Regions from separate parts of the Candidatus Arthromitus sp. SFB-mouse-Japan genome, predicted to be linked through region 3. Evidence: predicted binding sites of a transcription regulator. Region 3 holds the regulator's gene; each other region holds the start of a gene.
The links. Region 3 encodes Rex, which represses fermentation and respiration genes when NADH is low (regulators of the CRP and FNR family bind a similar motif). Its sites were predicted from a motif close to ATTGTTAANNNNTTAACAAT; they were not measured.

Region 1: the regulator Rex is predicted to act here: its motif matches at 2,235-2,254, upstream of adhE (bifunctional acetaldehyde-CoA/alcohol dehydrogenase).
Region 2: the regulator Rex is predicted to act here: its motif matches at 3,517-3,536, upstream of gap (type I glyceraldehyde-3-phosphate dehydrogenase).

What each region holds. Positions count from the first base shown of each region.
Region 1 is NC_015913.1:1,463,596-1,470,419, forward strand. Features, by position in the region: gene SFBM_RS06900 (glucoamylase family protein) at 1-2,081, opposite strand, end outside; gene adhE (bifunctional acetaldehyde-CoA/alcohol dehydrogenase) at 2,384-4,990, shown strand; gene SFBM_RS06910 (rRNA methyltransferase) at 5,002-5,646, opposite strand; gene SFBM_RS06915 (AbgT family transporter) at 5,707-6,824, opposite strand, start outside.
Region 2 is NC_015913.1:204,951-211,774, reverse strand. Features, by position in the region: gene gpmI (2,3-bisphosphoglycerate-independent phosphoglycerate mutase) at 1-401, opposite strand, end outside; gene tpiA (triose-phosphate isomerase) at 414-1,160, opposite strand; gene SFBM_RS01050 (phosphoglycerate kinase) at 1,179-2,372, opposite strand; gene gap (type I glyceraldehyde-3-phosphate dehydrogenase) at 2,445-3,452, opposite strand; gene SFBM_RS01040 (hypothetical protein) at 3,698-4,540, opposite strand; gene SFBM_RS08280 (hypothetical protein) at 4,826-4,951, opposite strand; gene SFBM_RS01030 (ABC transporter permease subunit) at 5,678-5,959, opposite strand; gene SFBM_RS01025 (ABC transporter permease) at 5,902-6,234, opposite strand.
Region 3 is NC_015913.1:366,146-372,969, reverse strand. Features, by position in the region: gene SFBM_RS01800 (PH domain-containing protein) at 1-32, opposite strand, end outside; gene SFBM_RS01795 (hypothetical protein) at 93-488, opposite strand; gene SFBM_RS01790 (hypothetical protein) at 586-1,974, opposite strand; gene SFBM_RS01785 (DNA-3-methyladenine glycosylase family protein) at 2,058-2,933, opposite strand; gene SFBM_RS01780 (redox-sensing transcriptional repressor Rex) at 2,943-3,566, opposite strand; gene SFBM_RS01775 (hypothetical protein) at 3,670-4,164, opposite strand; gene SFBM_RS01770 (hypothetical protein) at 4,157-4,708, opposite strand; gene rpe (ribulose-phosphate 3-epimerase) at 4,785-5,453, opposite strand; gene SFBM_RS01760 (hypothetical protein) at 5,487-6,140, opposite strand; gene SFBM_RS01755 (mannose-1-phosphate guanylyltransferase) at 6,168-6,824, opposite strand, start outside.

The DNA of each region.
Region 1 (6,824 bases), 520 kb from region 3:
ATTAAGTCATGACTTAATATTCTATTTTCAGGTATAACATCCCATAATACCTTATCAAAAACATCTATATCTATAATTCCCTTTCCAATAAATATACTCTCGAAGAAAATATCATGATATATATTAGAAACACTTGAATTATATGAAGATGTTTCCGTATTACCGCAAAATAATCTCGAATAAATAGTATTTAAAGAACTCTTAAATGAAATCGACACTTTAGGTTGGACTATACCATATCCTCGTACAACCTTATTTTTATTATTTATATTTTTAACAACGGCTCTATTTAAAATATGATCTATTGCTCCAATTAACTTAAAAGCTGAATTTTTTATAAGTTTAGTATCAGAATCAATTGAAATTATATATTTTACATTCTTTAGTTCCTCATAATCTAAAATATTATTTTTATAACTGCTCTCCCTACCCTTGAGAAATTTTATAAATTCCATAATTTTGCCACGTTTACGTTCCCATCCCATATAAACCTTATTGCTTTCATTATAAATCTTATCCCTTATGAAAATATAAAACTTTTTATTGTGAAATTTATATTTACTATTTAAATCTTCAATTAATTTATTCACATATTCTAAAATTATACTATCTTCAGATTTATCATAAGAAATTGTATCAGTATAATCCAATAATAAAGAAAAATATAAATTATTATTTCTATTACATATGTATGCTAATTCTAAATTTTTTACAAGATCTTCCATATCTGATTTATTAGTCAATAATGCTGGAATAACAATAACTGTCTTTGAAGTATCTGGTATTTTCTTAGAATAATCCATTTTAGGCACAAATCTTTTCTCTACTTTAGCTAAAAATATATAATTAATAAAATTAATCCATATATCACTAACTATTAACAATACAAAAAAACTAAAAATAAACAAAATATACTTATTTTTAAACACATTATTTAAACTATACAATATAGCTACTCCGCTTAATATTATTGAAGAAAATATACATAAAAAATAATTTATTCTATTACTTATAATATTTCTTTTAACCTTATTAAATCTATAACTTCCATTATCAATTAAATAATATCCAATATGCCTAGAATAACTAGTATCTCCATTAGAACTTAACTTCACAATGTTCACTGCTTCTTCATATTCATTTAATTTATTTATTTTACACAATTTTTGCAAAACATATCTATAATGATTTCTACTTTCATAATCCATATTAGGATATACCCCAGATGGATCTTTTAAAAACTCTTTATGAACAGAGCTAACTTTCTCTAATTGAAGTTTCCAATTAAAATCAGATAAATCTTTTAAATGCTGTATATAAATACTTATTCTAATCCTATTATCTTTCAAATTATCTAAATTTTTTTCTTTAAATTTCTCATAAGTTAATTTTTCATTATTCAATATATTATCTAAAAATTTATTTATCAAATTATTATCAATTCTATTATCTTCCACAAGTTTCATAAAATAATCCAATGTATATAAAGAAATATTATTTTTTAATAAATATGATAATTTATTTGAAACTGATTTAAACCTTCCATTGTTTATATATTTAATAACATTATTAAATAACTTATAACCTTTATAATAATCCTCTTCAATTTTTCTTATATCATTTGCTAAATTAAATATTTTTTCTAATACTACATAATTTAAAAAAAACGGTATACTCCATAATTCATCTAAACTCGGTTTATACTTACTCTCATATAAGTTCAATTCATTAAAAAATTCTTCCTCTCGCAAAACAGTTTTTAAATTATTACAAAAATCGTTACAAAATAAATAAACACTAGGAAAATAAATATCATTTAATTTTATACAATTAAATTTTCCATTTCTAAAATACTTGCTCTCTAATAAATTAGTAATCCTATTTTGAATATACAAAAAATTATCCGTTAACCATAAAGAAGCTTCAGTTACATTACATCCCAAAGATTTTACTAACTCAATATACTTTATATTATCTAAAAACATCTTATTTTTACCCTTAAATGTACTAGCTAAATTAACTCTTTTTCTATAAATATTACTATATAAAATGTTCTCATCTGATAACATGCCATTTATCATATTATATCCCCTTTTCTAGTTAAAGACTGTAGCTTTTCCTATGATTTTTTGAAATATATTCTATTATTACCAATTTTTTATTATATATTCACTTTTTAACATTAATCCAATAATTAACTATTGATGTTTTTAAAACATTAGTGATATAATAAATTTGTTATTAAAATAACACTATAGGTTATTTTAATAACAAATATGAATATTTTCTTATTAAAAATAGTAATATAATTAAGTAATTGCTGCTATTATTTAGTACTACTATCTATTACTTAATAATTTAGAATTGGAGGATAATAATATCAATGAAATCAAAAAATCAAATACAAGAAAAAGAAACTTCAAATATAAGCTTAGTTATTAATTCTCTAGTAAATAATGCTAAAAAAGCTGAACAAAAACTTTTGAAATTAAATCAAAATCAAATAGATAAAATTGTATCAGCTATGTGTATTGCTGGTGCTGATAAAAACATAGAATTATCAAAATTAGCTATCGAAGAAACTAAACGTGGAGTTTTTGAAGACAAGGTTATTAAAAACCTTTTTGCTACTGAATACATTCATCATGATATTAAACATATTAAAACTGTTGGAATTATAAATGATGATCCAACTAAAGATTATTTTAATGTTGCTGAACCAGTTGGTATTATCGCTGGGGTTACTCCAGTTACAAATCCAACATCAACTGCTATGTTTAAAGCTATAATATCAATCAAAACAAGAAATCCAATAATATTTGCATTCCATCCGTCCGCCCAAAAATGTAGTTCAGAAGCTGCTAGAGTAGTTTATGAAGCTGCTATATCTGCTGGGGCTCCAGAACACTGCATTCAATGGATAAACGAACCATCCATCGAAGCTACTAATTTACTAATGAATCATCCAGAAATAGCTCTCATTTTGGCAACAGGTGGATCCGGAATGGTTAAATCTGCATATAGTTGTGGAAAACCTGCTTTAGGAGTTGGCCCTGGAAATGTTCCAGCTTATCTTGAGAAAACTTGTAACCTTCAGAGAGCTGTATCAGATATCATCATATCCAAAACTTTTGATAATGGTATGATTTGTGCATCAGAACAAACTGCTGTAGTAGATGAAGAAATCTCAAAATATTTTGAAAAATTAATGAAAGAATTAAATTGCCATTTATGTTCTGAAGATGAAATTAAAAAACTCGAAAAATATGCATTTCCTGAAGACAAAAACTCTTGTGTCTTAAATGCCAATATAGTCGGAAAATCAGCTAATGAGATAGCTAAAGAAGCTGGTTTTGAAGTTCCTGAAAAAACAAAGATATTAATTGCAAAAATAGATTCTATAGGCCCTAACTCTCCTCTATCACGTGAAAAATTAAGTCCTATTCTCTCATATATCATTGTTAAAAACTCTGATGAAGGAATCGAAAAATCTTGCCAAATAGTCGAGTTTGGAGGTCTTGGACATTCTGCAGCTATTCATTCATCCAATGAAGATATTATTAAAAAGTTCTCAGAAAAAGTTAAAGCTGGAAGAATAGTTGTAAACTCACCATCAACTCATGGAGCTATAGGTGATTTATATAATTCAAATAGAGCATCCCTAACATTAGGATGTGGTTCTTACGGTAAAAATTCGATAATATCTAATGTTACATGTGAGAATTTAATCAATCTAAAGAGAGTCGCAAGGAGAAAAACTAATATGCAATGGTTTAAAATACCAAAGAAAATATTCTTCGAATGGGGTTCTACCTCATACCTAGAAAAAATGCCTGATATATCTAAAATAATGATAATTACTGATGCTGGAATGGTCAATCTTGGATATGCAGATATAGTTGTAAATCACTTAAATAACAGAATAGATAAAGTAAGTATTGAAATTTTCTCTGATGTTGAACCAGATCCATCTGTTGAAACTGTATTTAATGGTGTTAAAGCTATGAACAGATTTAAACCTGATTGTATCATTGCTTTAGGTGGAGGATCTGCAATAGATGCCGCAAAATCTATGTGGTTATTCTATGAACACCCAGAAATAAACTTCAATGATATAAAACTAAAATTTGTTGATATTAGAAAAAGAATTTACAAATTCCCTAAACTTGGTAATAAAGCTCAATTAGTTGCAATACCTACAACATCTGGAACAGGATCAGAAGTTACTTCATTCTCAGTAATTAGTGATAAAACTAAAAATATCAAATACCCTCTAGCTGATTATGAATTAACTCCTAATGTAGCTATAATAGATCCTCAATTTGTTATGAGCTTGCCAAAATCTGTTACAGCAGACACTGGACTTGATGTTTTAACTCATGCAATTGAAGCATATGTTTCAATATTAGCATCAGATTATACAGATGCCTTAGCTATAAAAGCTATACAATTAGTATTTGAATACTTACCAAGAGCATTTAAAAATGGAAATAATGATAAAGTCGCTCGTGAAAAAATGCATAACGCTTCTTCTATAGCTGGAATGGCATTTACAAACGCCTTTCTAGGTATAAATCACTCACTTGCTCATAAACTTGGAGGAGAATTCCATATACCTCATGGACGTGCAAATGCTATACTCTTACCTCATGTAATTAAATTTAACTCTGAAACACCAACAAAACTTCCATCATTCCCTAAATATGAGAAGTTTATTGCACATGAAAAATATGCAGAGATTTCAAGATCTCTAGGACTTAAAGCTTCTACTACAGAAGAAGGTGTTAATAGTCTAATTAGTGCTATTAAAAAGCTTATGAGTGAACTTGAAATGCCGACAAAAATTTCTGAATGTAATATAAATAAAGAAGAATATATGAGCAAAATAGAATTACTTGCTCTCAAAGCATTCGATGATCAATGTACTGGGGCAAATCCAAGATATCCTCTTGTTGAAGAATTACACGAAATATACAAAAATATATACTAAAAAAGAGTGCATCACTGCACTCTTTTCTTATAACCATTTATAATATAAAATTCTCTTCTATTACTCTCACCTAAAACTTTAGCCCACTTACTCTCAAAAGGAATATCATCCTTTAATATTAAATTAATCTCTTCTATTTCTATATTATATTTATAATATAACGGTCTAAAAATATTTCTAAAATACTCATCATTAAATAAAGGCAAATTCCTCTTTTCTATCTCCATCTTTTCAAATTTATCATTATAGGAAAAACATATTTTAATCATTCCACCATCTATCAATAATTTAGATATATTATGTACAATACCTAGTTCTTCCTTAAATAAACCTTCAAGTAAACTACCCCAAGGTAAATTTATATAAACTTCTGAAAACATATTATATAATAAGTTATCTATATTCTGAACATTCATAATAATATAAATTAAATTACTTACCTTATTTTTATATTGCTTAATTGCATACTTTTTCATAGAATTTCCACAAGAATCTAACCCAATATAAAAATTATTTTTATTATCCAATGCACTAAAATATACAAATGCTCCCTGTCCTGTACCCAAATCAATTATCAACTTATCATACGACTTTATCTTATCTAAAAAATCTTCATTACCTAACTCAATTTCCTTACTACTCCTAAGTATCCTCATAATTCACCTCAATAAATAAGGATAATTTAACCAAAATTAAATTATCCTAAAATCTAGAAATTATTTTAAAAATATAAACGCTTCTGGTCCCAAAGGTAATTTTAAAACCATCCATAATACTAATAATATGATCCAACTTACTAATAAAGCTATCGAATATGGCAACATTAATGATATTAATGTACCTATTCCACTTTTTTTATCATATTTCTTAACAAGCATTGCAATTATTGGGAAATATGGAAGCAGTGGAGTTATTATATTTGTAGTTGAATCACCTATTCTGTATGCCATCTGAGTAAACTCTGGACTATAACCTAGCCTCATAAATAATGGAACAAACACAGGAGCTATTATGGCCCACTTAGCTGATGCACTTCCTATAAATAAATTTATAAAACCAGTTATAATTATAAATCCTATTATGAGCGGTATTCCTACAAACCCTATATTCTCTAGAATTTCAGCTCCATCTACTGCAATTATTGTAGCAATCTTACTTTTCTCAAATAAATTTATAAACTGTGCTGCAAAGAATGACAATACCAAATATGACCCCATAGATGACATAGATTTTGACATAGCATTGATGATATCACTATCTTTCTTAATTTTCCCTGATCCAATCCCAAAAAACACTCCAGGAATTAAAAATAACAGCGCAAGTATAACAACAATACCACTAATAAATGGTGATTTATTAATTATTGAACCTGTCTCTGGATTCCTAAGCATCCCACCAGGCAAAAGTCCTATTCCAATTATGATACAAAATACCAATAAAGAAATTCCTGCATATAAAAGACCTTTTTTTTCACTTTTAGTAAACTTAAATGAATTCTCATCTTGAACTTCAACTTGCTCAACTAAATTATCAGGATTTTGATTTTTTTCAAGTCTTGGAATTATTACATATTCGGTTATAAGTGTTCCAACTATAGTTATTAAAAAAGTAGAAACTACCATAAAATAATAATTACTTGTTGGATTTACCATATATGATGGATCTATTATATTTGCTGCTGATTGACTAAGTCCACTTAATAATGGATCTATAGTTCCTATAAGAAGATTTGCTGAAAATCCCCCAGAAACACCAGCAAAAGCAGCAGCAATACCGGCTATAGGATTTCTACCAAAACTCTTAAATATTATAGCACCTAGTGGAACTAACACAA
Region 2 (6,824 bases), 160 kb from region 3:
TTAAGAACTGCTTTTAAATGTTCAATATGAGAATGCACCCCTCCATCTGAAGCAAGTCCCATAATATGAAGATTACTACAATTTTTTATACAATTATCCATAGTTTTTATTAAATCTTCATTTTCGAAAAATTCACTATCATTTATTGATTTTGTTATTCTTGTCAGTTCCTGATATACTATTCTTCCTGTACCTATATTTAAATGACCAACTTCAGAATTACCCATTTGACCATCAGGTAAACCTACATTCATACCACTTGCATATAAATTAGCATTTGGATAAACACTAGTAATTCTATCTATATTATTTGTTTTAGCTCTAGCTATGGAGTTACCATTTGAATCTGGTGATATCCCAAATCCATCTAAAATTAATAAAATACACGCATTTCTATCCACAATGAGCTCCCCCTAAAAATTAACAATCCTTTCAAAATCTTCAACAACTATAGAAGCTCCACCAACCAAAGCACCATCTATATTTTCCATAGACATTTGCTCTTTTATAGTATTGGGTTTAACTGATCCACCATATAACATAACTATATTCTCAGACACTTCTTTATTATAAATACCACTAATAACTTTTCTTATAAAAGAAATTATATTATCAGCATCAGAACTTGTTGCTGTCTTGCCAGTTCCAATAGCCCATATTGGTTCATATGCAATTACAACTTTTTTTGCATCTTCCTCAGATATATTAAAAAAGGCTTTTTCTATTTGACGAGTCAATACTTTCTCCATGTTATTACTTTCTTTTTCTTCCAAACTCTCTCCAACACATAAAACTGGGTTAAATTTATGTTTTAAGCACATATGGATCTTTTTATTAACTGTCTCATCTGTTTCTCCAAAGTACATCCTTCTCTCACTATGACCTATTATAATATAAGAAACTCCTAAATTCTTAAGCATATTTGGGGAAATTTCACCAGTAAATGCTCCTTTTTCCTCAAAATGTACATTTTGAGCACCTAATTTTACATTTGAACCCTTAAGTATATTTGAAGATAAAGCAAGAGAAGTAAATGGAGGACACACAACAACTTCAGTTTTAGCATTCTTAACTTTAGGTAACAAACTATTTAAAAATTCTTCAGTTTCCTCAATTGTAAAATGCATTTTCCAGTTTCCCATTATTATATTCTTTCTCACCAAAATACACCTACTTTATTATTTATTATTCAAAACATCAATTCCAGGTAAAACTTTACCTTCTAACAATTCGAGAGAAGCTCCTCCACCCGTAGATATATGGGTCATTTTATCTCCAAAACCTAAAATATTAACAGCTGCTGCTGAATCTCCCCCACCTATTATTGTTACAGCACCAGATTCTGCCATAGCTTTAGCAACCTCTATTGTTCCTTGATTAAAATTAGAAAATTCAAAAACTCCCATAGGTCCATTCCAAATTATTGTTTTTGCACTTCTTAAAGCATCTCCAAATAATTTACTTGTCTTATTTCCAATATCTAATCCCATAAATCCATCATCTATATTCTCATCGCTAGTAATTTTTCTGATCGCATCATTTGAAAACTTATCTCCTGTAACATGATCCACTGGAAGTAACAATGTAACGCCTTTTATTTTAGCTTTCTCTATCATATCTTTCGCATACTCTAACTTATCTTCTTCAACTAAACTTATCCCAATTGAATAACCCTGAGCTTTCAAAAAGGTATAAGCCATACCACCGCCTATTATTAAAGTATCAACTTTATCTAATAAATTATTTATAACATTTATCTTATCTGAAACTTTAGCTCCACCAAGAACAGCAACAAAAGGTCTTTCAGGATTTTCAATCATTCCTCCCAAAAATTCCAATTCCCTTTGTATTAAATATCCACAAACAGCTGTATCTACAAACTTAGTAACCCCAACTGTTGAACAATGAGCTCTATGAGCAGTACCAAAAGCATCATTAACATAAACATCACAAATAGATGCTAAATCCTTCGAAAAACTATCTTCACATTTACCTTCTTCACATCTAAATCTTGTGTTCTCAAGAAGTGATATGTCACCATTATTCATCTTATCTATTTCACTTCTTATGTTATCATCAATTACCAAATCACTCTGGAGAAACTTTACATCAACACCTAAAAGTTCTGAAAGTCTCAAAGCAACAATCTTTAAACTCATAGATGGATCAGGGCCTTTTGCCTTCCCTAAATGTGAACAAAGTATAACCTTCCCACCATTCTTATGAGCATATATAATAGTATCAAGCGCTCCTAATAATCTATTTTCATCAGTTATTTTACCGTTTACTATAGGAACATTAAAATCACATCTAATCAAAACTTTTTTACCAGTTAACTGAATATCCTCTATACTCTTTTTATTAAATGTCATATATCTTACCCCTTAAATTCCAATTATCAATAAAGGTTGATCTTAAATAAAACCAACCTTTAAATACATTCCTTATAAACTTTTAGCAACCATCTGTGCTAAATCTGCCAATCTATTTGAGTATCCCCATTCATTATCATACCAAGAAACAACTTTAACCATATTGCCTTCTATTACCATCGTACACAAAGCATCAATTATAGAACTTCTCTTATCTTGTCTATAATCCATAGATACAAGAGGAGCTTCCTCATATCCTAAAATTCCTTTTAAAATAGTCTCTGATGCTTTTTTAAATGACGCATTAACCTCTTCAACAGTCACTTCTTTTGAAAGTTCTGCAACTAAATCAGTACAAGAAACTGTTGGAGTTGGAACTCTCAATGCAAATCCATTCAACTTACCTTTAAGTTCTGGTAATACTAAAGCAACAGCTTTTGCAGCTCCTGTAGTTGTAGGTATCATAGACTCAGCAGCAGCTCTAGCTCTTCTTAAATCATTATGAGGTGCATCTAATATTTTTTGATCATTTGTGTAAGAGTGCACTGTTGTCATAAGACCCTTAACTATACCAAAATTTTCATGAAGAACTTTAGCAAATGGAGCTAAACAATTTGTTGTACAAGAAGCATTTGATATCACATTATGCTTTGAAGGATCATATTTATCATTATTAACTCCCATAACTATAGTTATATCCTCATTCTTAGCTGGAGCAGAAATTAAAACTTTTTTAACACTTCCATTTATATGTGCCTTAGCTTTTTCTCCATCAGTAAAGAATCCTGTGGACTCAATTACTATTTCACATCCAACACTAGACCAAGGAATATTTGATGGCTCTCTTTCTGCAAATATTTTTATTTCATTGCCATTTACAATAATTGAATCTTCTTTAGCTTCAACTGTACCTTCAAATTTTCCAAAAAGTGAATCATATTTTAACAAATGTGCTAAAGTTTTAGCATTAGTCAAATCATTTATAGCAACAACCTGTAGTTCGCTTCCATAGTTTTCGAGTAAAGCCTTAAATACATTTCTTCCTATTCTTCCAAAACCATTAATCCCTATTTTAACCATTAGAATTCCTCCTAAATTTCTAATAAATATACTAATATCTTTAACTGAATGGTTAAAAATATTCTTTGTTATTTAATTAACATATTAAAAATATCGAAATCAATGATATTTTTAAATAAATTTATAACATAAATTATAAAACATAAAATTAATTTTTTAAATAATTATTTTTAATAACTAATAATTTTTTATATACAAACAAAAAATAGGGTCTTAGAACATAGATTCTAAAACCCTATTATAATCTAATTAATATTATTTAAATATTTATTAAATATATTAACTACTTCTTCAGGCAAATTAGTCAGATTAAATTTTATACTTTCATCGTGTATTCCAATTGAGTAAGTTGCAATTTTTCCACTTTCAAGTATATTTATAAAACTCCCATAATCATATAAAATACTTACTAAATTTTCAGAAATATTATCCATATTTAAATCAAATAAAAACTTATCATCAACAATAATATCTTCTTTAGATAAATTAAATACAATATCACTTTCACTGTTGATAATCTCCTGTATTTCCTCCTTATTATCTAGTGTTATACATTTAACATTTTCTAAACTCGATAATGAATCATATGCTCTTAGATTAACTTCCCTAACACCAGTAATGAATGCATCAATAATCTCTCTATGATCAACATAATCTTCTGAATAAAGTATAAATATACTGTTTCTTCTTGTCACCAATCCACTTATTATACCTAGCAAATAACTTACAGGTTTTTGATCTATCAATAAGTTATTTATATCCATATTAAACTTATTATTTATATAAATAACTTTATCTATTTTATCTGAAATGTCTACATTTGAAAATTTTTCAGATACAATAAATATATTTTTATTATTCTTTTGTTCATTTGATAATTTATTGAAATATTCTATAAATTCTTCATCATTAGGTATATTCAAAACTTTAAAATTATCCAACAGTTTTTCCATATTATACTTAAAATTTTCTTCAGCAAGAGTCTCAAATTCATCACTATGAATATAAATAACATCATATCCATTAGCACTACAAGAGCTCATAATTAAAAATATTGCTATAAAAATAAATACATATAATTTTCTCATAAATTAGTCCCTTCTATCAATTATAAAATCATCTTTTACCCTTTTCATAAAATTCTCCTAAAGATAATGGAAAATTACTATTCCTTTGCGAAAAATATAAGCGCAACCATGGTCAATATATATGGTAACATATAATATATCTCTGTAGATACATTAACCCAATTTTTTTATAATAAAGAAAAAATCACACATGCATAAAAGTTATATATGATTTCCAATTACCAAATATCATAGCAACCAAGGCTATATATCCTCTTCAATTAACTATACCAACTCTAATCAAATTTATATTAGCAATATAGAATGTTGCCATGCCAAAACTCCCGATAATACCACACATACAAATCTAACTTCATAAACATTTATTCCTAAGGTATCTATAACTTTTGTATGTTCACCAAGCGCCCTTATCCCTATACTAATCTTATATAAAATGAACCGTAATAATACAATAACTACAAGTGCACCTATTACAAACTAATTTAATTTAGACAATAATTTTAATACAATATGTATATTCTCAAACATTTCTTTAGAATACAGTACCACTTTAACTGTATCTGTTTGACCCCGAGATCCAAATAACTTGTTATAGATGTTGCAAATAAATTTATACCAATCCCTGATAAATTTTGATTCACTCTTAAAAATATGCTCAATATTCCATGTATAACTGCTGTAATACCCACAAACAAATAATGCATTAAAATTATTACAATAGAACTTCCTAATATATAGGTTCCCCAAACTCCAAAAAGCTCACATCACCATCATTCCTTCTATTCATATATTTACAACTTTATATTTTCAGAAAAAACTGCTCCTATAGATGCAAATATTAGTGGAGTTGCAAATCTAAGCATTGTAACCATGATAAATATAAAGTCTAAAAATATGTATTTCCTACTATTTTACACCTCTTTTCTTAAACCTATTATAATATATTTAAATAAATACTTACCTTATATAAACAAGATTATAACTGCTTGCGCAAAAAAAACAATATCTTTAGGTATTATATTAAACTGCAATTCTAAGGCAGATGCATTCAATGCACCTAACAATAAAGATATTAAAACTATCGCTATAGGATTTTCCTAGCAACTAAAGTTACAGCTATACCACCAAAACCATAATTTAAAAAATTAAAAAGTTTAGATACTCTATACTGAATCCCAAGAACAAATATATCCTTACCAATCCAGCTACAAGTCCAGATATTACCATGGAAATTATTATAAATTTTTTAATATTAATTCCACCATATCCGAATATATATTTATTATATCCAACACTTCTGAGTTCATATCCAACACGTGTATTATTTATAAAAAAATATACAATTACAACAAGTACAATGCCTATAACAAATCTATAATTAGCTCTAAATGATTCATCACTAATAAATCTAAGTAACATCCCGGTTCTTTTAAGAAAGTACTTATATATAAATTCAAAACATTCATAGCTATAAAATTCATCATTATAATATTAACAACCTCATTTAAATTTAACTTTACTTTTAAATACGCCAGTATAAAGATCCAGCTATCATTATTCCCTAAAATAATTAAACTCAAATATATAAACATAGGTATAACTAGTACTACTTTAATTATTACATCACCCAAAATGTCCATAATAAATTGTCCTTCAACGACTATATTAAATAAATTTGTTTTAAATGCATCCAAATGATCAAATCCAGTAAATATGTAGGTTGTTGTATACACTAGAGTTTCAGATAAACTAAATAAGCTACTAAAACTACCATCCTAAAAAGATTTTAAAAGTAATGTAAGTGATTCAATAAATCCGCTTTGTTGTGAAGCACATTACAAAAAATAACTATAAATAATAAAGAAAAAATAATAGACTTGAGTATATTATTAACCTTATAATTTTCATTCATTAACCACACTTCCTGTCATTAATATCCCATTCTTATCCACTTTTTTCATATCAAAAATTCTAAGAATACTTCCACTATATATAACTCCTATCCTATTAGATAAATTTAATATTTAATAAAGCTATAATAAATAACCTTACCATTATTTCTTTTCTCTATAAGTATTTTGTAACTATATTCAATAGAGCCTACATTAAGTTCTCTAGTTAGTTACACTACATCATAAATTTAGAATTTTTATAAATTTCTCTACATATTATGAATTTTTGTTGATTACCTCCGAATAAAATTATGACCTTCACCCTATCACTTATCGTTCTCACGTCAAATTAATCTATAATTCTTTTTGCATGATCTCTTATTTTCCCATAA
Region 3 (6,824 bases):
GCATTTCCCATTAACGTACTAAAAACTCCCATTTTTTTATCCCCCTACAGCACAAAAAACTTGTCTAAAAACACTTAGACAAGTAAATTATATCAATTATTCACCCCATCTTCTAGTAAAAATTTACATATATTAATCCCAATTTTCTGATTAATTAAACTATTTAAAAGTTCTTCAGCATTTATATTCAAATTTATACTTAATAGAAAATCCTTAAACTCTTTAAAATTAGGAGTCTTATCTACCAAAATTCCTTTTAACCTACCATCATCGTTAAATTCTATAGTATTATCATCTAACACTCCAAACCGTCTATAATTCATAATTGTTAAAGCTTTAGTAATTAATACAACATCAGTACAAGTCAAATTATTATTTATGACAAACATAAAAAAATCAAAATTAATATTAATATGCTTACTTATACCCTCTACAAGGATATAAAGAAAATCAAGCTTATTTTCTAAAACATCCATACCCAATTTCATAAAAATACCTCTTACAAAACATTAAATTACATATATATATTTTGTGTTCATAAATTTAATTTTATGTAAAAAAATTAAGGCCCTTAAGGAGCCTTAACTAAATTTGGGAAATCATTGATTTATAATTTAAAATATTATTTTCTAAAATAGATATATCTTTATCTATAGAATCAGTTAAATAATATTTATTATTATTCATACTTTTTGAAATTTCTAATTTCTTATCTTTAAGTTTACTAATTTTCTCAATACTATCATTAATACTATTATTTAGTAAATTTTTTAGTACATCTTTTTGTTCAGTAGTAAATTTATACTCTTCACCAATTACATTATCAACCAACATTTTAAAATCAGAATCTAAATTTAGTTTAAATAAAAAACCATCCTCATTGCCTAAAACATATCCAAAATATGTTGGCTTTTTACCAACTTCAAAATCATTTATTACATATTTGGGATCACTATTATGCTTTATTATACTATCTATTCTTGAATTAATCTCATCAGTCAATTCCTCTACTTTATTATTAATAAAGTCCACACTTGCTTTCGAACTCTTAATTGCATCTATCTCTAAATTCAATAAGACAATCTCTTGAGCTAAAGAATAAGCTTTAGCACTCTCAATTTGTCTATTCAACTCATTTATCATATTTTCTTGATCAATAACATCTATCTTGGATTTCCTAATCTTGTCTATTTCTTCATTAATATTCCTTATCTTTAAATTTTCATATTCTAATCCTTTTTTAATAACTTGATTTAAATCCAAATCTGTAATATCATTACTATCTGAACTAAAACTACCATCTAAATTTACATTCACAATAAAAACATTTTTATACTCACTATCAACATAAACCATATTAATTAGTTGTTCATTTCTAAATTTATTTTCTTTAAATAAATTTTCAGTAAAGGTTTGTTTATATTCTGATGATTTGAAATTAACTACAGAATAATTTATCCAACTAATTAAATTATCTATATATAATTGTATTTCTTCTACTTTTTTGTCTATATAATCTTGCCCAATATCACTTATTTTTAAATTATCCTGCTCTGCTTTTAAACTATTAATTTTATTTTGTACAATAACTATCTCCTCTCTCAGAAAAGTAACAGGATTAAGATCTAATGTAACTGGAAGATTCTCATATTTTTTAGGATCTTTATTATAATCATCTAACAAATCCATAATTTCTTTTTGATATTCTTTTATTTTATCATCAGATAAACTGCCTCCATTTATTGCATCAAACTTCTTAGCAATAATCTGTAAAACTGCACTATCTACGTTAGATAAATCATAATTATTTCCTAATATATCTATTCTACTATATCCTTTAAATTCTTCATATATATTATTTGTTAATTCACTTGATACAACTCCTTTACTTTCAACAGCATTAACATTAACATTCAGACCTAACATAAATAAAGAACTAGCTAATCCTAAAGAAAATATTTTATTTTTATTCATTTTTATATACCTCTTAGTTTAATAATCTCAATAATAAAGACAATTTTTATCATTTAAAAAGTTTTGAATTTTAAAAATATTATTCAAACTTTTATATTATTCTCCCTTACATAATAAAATAAATACTGCTGAGCAAGTCCACTAGAGTCTTTAAATAATTCTCTTCCAAAATCGCGTATGCCTTTTAATGAAGTATCTGGAGCAACATAAAATTTCATCATAGCTCTTTTCACCCAAACATCAACTGGAAATGCCGAATATTTTTTCATAGAAAATAACATTATACAATCAGATACTTTTGATCCAACACCACTAAATTTTTGTAATTCTTTATGGCACATATCATCATTTAAATTCATAATATACTCAATATCATTATCTTCATTAAGTAATTTTACAGTATTATATAAATATTTATCTCTAAATCCAACAGAACATTCTCTAAATTTTTCTTGGCTAAGATTAGCCAAATTTTCTAAACTTGGAAATTTATAATATATTCTTCCTTTATAGGAAATAGGATCACCATATTTCTCACTTATACTTAGTATAGCTTTTTTTATCATAGGTATCCTATTATTGGATGAAATTATAAAAGATAAAATCATTTCAAATGGATCTTGATTTAATATCCTGAGACCATGTCCAAAATTAATAGCAATATCTAGATATTTATCATGTTTTAGCTCTCCCTTTAACTTACAATAATCTCTCTCAAAATCAAAATAATTTATCCAAATATTTTCAAAATCATCTACATTTGAATTATGTATAAGCAAATCCCCACTATCCATTTCTAATTCTATAACTCTTCCCTTGGCAACAATAATATATGTACCTATATTAGTCCGTTCCCATCGAAAACACTGTCCATTTTCAAATATATGTTTTAATACAAAATTGTTTGTTTTTTTTACAATTATCTTATTATCCAAATATCTATAATTTTTAAAATCCATTACTTATCTTTAAACTCCATTATTTATAAAATATGTTAATGTAAATAAACTATCATTTAAGTTGACATTTTCAACAAATGTTTTTTCAGTAGATACTAAATCTACTGTTGCAAAATTCCAAATTCCAATTACCCTATCTTTTAATACTGTATATATAGATTCAGCTTGAAATTCAGGAACACACAATATCGCTAAATCAATTTTATTATTTTTTATGTAATCATTTAATAATTCAATATCCAATACCTCTATACCTCTAAAAGATAACCCAATAATCTTAGGATTTATATCAAATATAGCTTCTATATTAAAACCCATAGTAAAAAACTTTGAATAATTCATAATAGCTTGTCCTATATTTCCAGCACCTATAACAATACAGTTATATTTTTTGCTTAAACCTAATATTTCCTTAATTTTTAAGTATAGTTCCTTAACTTTATATCCATATCCATGTTGTCCAAAATCTCCAAAACAATTAAAGTCTTGTCTAACCTGAGATGCTGTCGAACCTAATTTTATTGCAAGTTCCCTAGATGATACTCTCTCAATCTCTCGTATCAAAAAACCTTCTAAAACTCTTAAATATTTAGGCAACCTTTTTATTACTACTTTAGATATCTTACTAGACATTGTTACATATCCCCTTTAATTAATAAATATACATTTCTAAATTCTACTATTGACAATATGATTAACTAATTCTACACTATTTTAAAGCAAAATAAAATAAATACTACATCTTATAAATATAAAACTTATTAACTAACTGACTATAATCTAGTTTCAAATCATCTCCATGAATGAATTTAAATTTATAACTATATGTTCTATCTAAAAAACTTCTTATATCATCATTTATAATTCCTGTTGTAAAAATAAATATATTTTTGCATCCCTTACTTTCACAAATTCCAATTATATTTCTAACATCGTATAAACTCAGTACATTACAAGTACTATTATCATAATATAAAAACCATTCACAAAAATCATCATATAAATATATACTATCATTCTTAATCTTAAATCTATAGTTGTATGCTCGCATTAAAAATTCTAAAGCAAAGTCAGATAATTCCATATTATCAAACTCTAAAACCTTATCTAATACAGATATTCTATTATTTAATATTTTAAATATATTAAATAAATTATCAAATATATTAATTAAAATTGGTAAAATAATCAATACACATATAAATATCATAAATCCATAAAAATTAAGCATATAATAGCTCCTTGTTATACTCTTCATTACGTTTACGAGCAAATTTAATTATATCATACCCACTTACTATATCTATTTTATACTTATTAGAATTTAAATTTATATCGTTTATAAATTTACTTGCATCTTCAATTAAATCTGAATTAACAAATATTATACCTCTATTTACATTATCTTTAATCATATAATTTAATAAATCCAATACTTCATAATACGTAACTAAATCAAATTTTTTATTTTCTAATCTATCCTTTAATATGCAGGAGCAATATACCATTTTGCCATTTTGATTAAATTTTATGTCTACAACTTCCCTTCCACTAATATCTTCAATAACAATATCACTTATATCTTTCATTTTAGATATTATATACTTACACAATAATAAATAATAATCTACTCCATAATCTATTAAATCAATTCTATTAATTATTGATCTTGTTTTAAAATTATTTTTAAACTTAGTTTCAATACGTATTCTTATAAAAATCAAAAATTTATTAATACATAAAAATATCATTATAACAAAAAAATATTTAATCATCTATGTATCCTCCTCCAATTCTAGTATGAATTATTTCATTTTTTTTACTTTATATACAAAAACAAGATAAGTCAATCTACATAAATCGACTTATCTTATTTTTTAATCCATTTATATTATTGTAAATAGAATCCCCACTAAAAATATAAGAACCTACAACTATATCCCTAACTCCCAAATCGTATATTGTATCTATATTATACAAATTTATTCCTCCATCTACTTGTATAATTTTACTATTAATATTATATCTATTCATTATACTACTTAACAATCTTATCTTTTTTAACATATGCTCTATAAATTTTTGTCCACCAAATCCGGGATTAACCGTCATTATTAATATCTTATCAATTATATCTAATAAATCTATGATATTATATATAGAAGTTCCTGGATTTAATGCTATGCCGCAGTCAACATTACACTTCTTTACTTCTTGTACAAGTTTATAAATATGATTGCTTGATTCTACATGCAATGTTATACATCCTACGGATATATCTATTAATTTATCTATTATAGTTTCAGGGTTCTGAACCATAAGATGACAATCTAAATAAAAATCAGTAGATTCCTTTAATTGTTTTATCTGATCAACCCCGAAAGTTATATTAGGTACAAAATGTCCATCCATAACATCAACATGTATCTTATTTATACCACTTTCTTTTAATTGATATAAATCCCTTTCTAAATTGATAAAATTCGCTGATAAAATTGATGGATTTATTATGTTTTCCATTACTATCCTCCTAATGATTTCTAAAATAAATTTTTAAATCTGCTTAGAATTAAAAATCTTATCTATAATATCTATTTTAATATTTCGTTCAAATTTACCACTCTTAAGCTCATATTCATAAAAGTTTTTCCAATAATTAAACGATTCATTATCTATATCTTTATCAAAAATTAATCTATATACTAAATTAATAAATCTATCTAACTCTAATGTATCAATATTACTCAATACATCATATATAAAATCATTTATTTTACTATTATCATTCTGTATTTTAAAATACCAATCATTAAACTCCTCTTCACTAATATCTTCTTTAAAAGCTAATTTATAATTTTTACATATATATTCTGATAATTTATCAGAATTACTCAAAGTAAAAGTTTCTAATAAATATAACTTACTACCATCTATATACTCCAAACTAAGAATCATATTATCATATATCTTACCTACTACAAGACCACTTATTTGAACATATTGATCATTTATAATAACATCAATTATTGGATTATCTAAAATTAGACCTCTGTATAGATTATCAGTATAAACATTAACACATGCAAAATATCTAGAATTAATTTTCACTTCATTTATGCTTAAACTCTCTAATTTGCCAATATCTATTATCGTCTTTTCTTTAGTATCACTAAATGCTGTTTTAAATACTGACTTTTCTTTTTTCAAGATTATATACCTCTTAATAAACATTCATTATATAAATTTATCAAAATTATCATTATCACTTAAAATATTAGAAATATATTTCATCTCTTGTTCTCTATTCTTATCTAAAATTAGAGTAACATTATCAGAATTAACAACAATAAGATCCTTAACACCAAAAGTAATTGTTAAATTATCATTACCGAAAATTATACAATTTTTACTTTTTTCGCATAAAACATTTCCCATAACAAAATTAGTATCATACAAATACAAAAATTTCTTAAGGGATGTAAAACTACCTATGTCATCCCACTCAAATAATCCTTCAATGACATATGCCCTCCTAGTTTTTTGCATGACGCCAAAATCTATAGAAATAGCATCTAACTCAGAATAAATACTATTTACAAAAAAATCTTGATTTTTATCATCAATAGTCTTATATATTTTAATCATAGAATTATATATATTAGGTAAATATTTTTTCACCTCTCCTAAATATATATCTGCCCTAAAACAAAAAATACCACTATTCCACAAATAATTGCCAGCTGATATAAAATCCTTTGCCATTTCAAAATTGGGTTTTTCTATAAAATTAGCTACTCTATATATATCTAAATTACAATTATAATTCAATTTTTCTCCAATTTTTATATACCCATATCCCATATTAGGCATAGTAGGCTTAATTCCTATAGT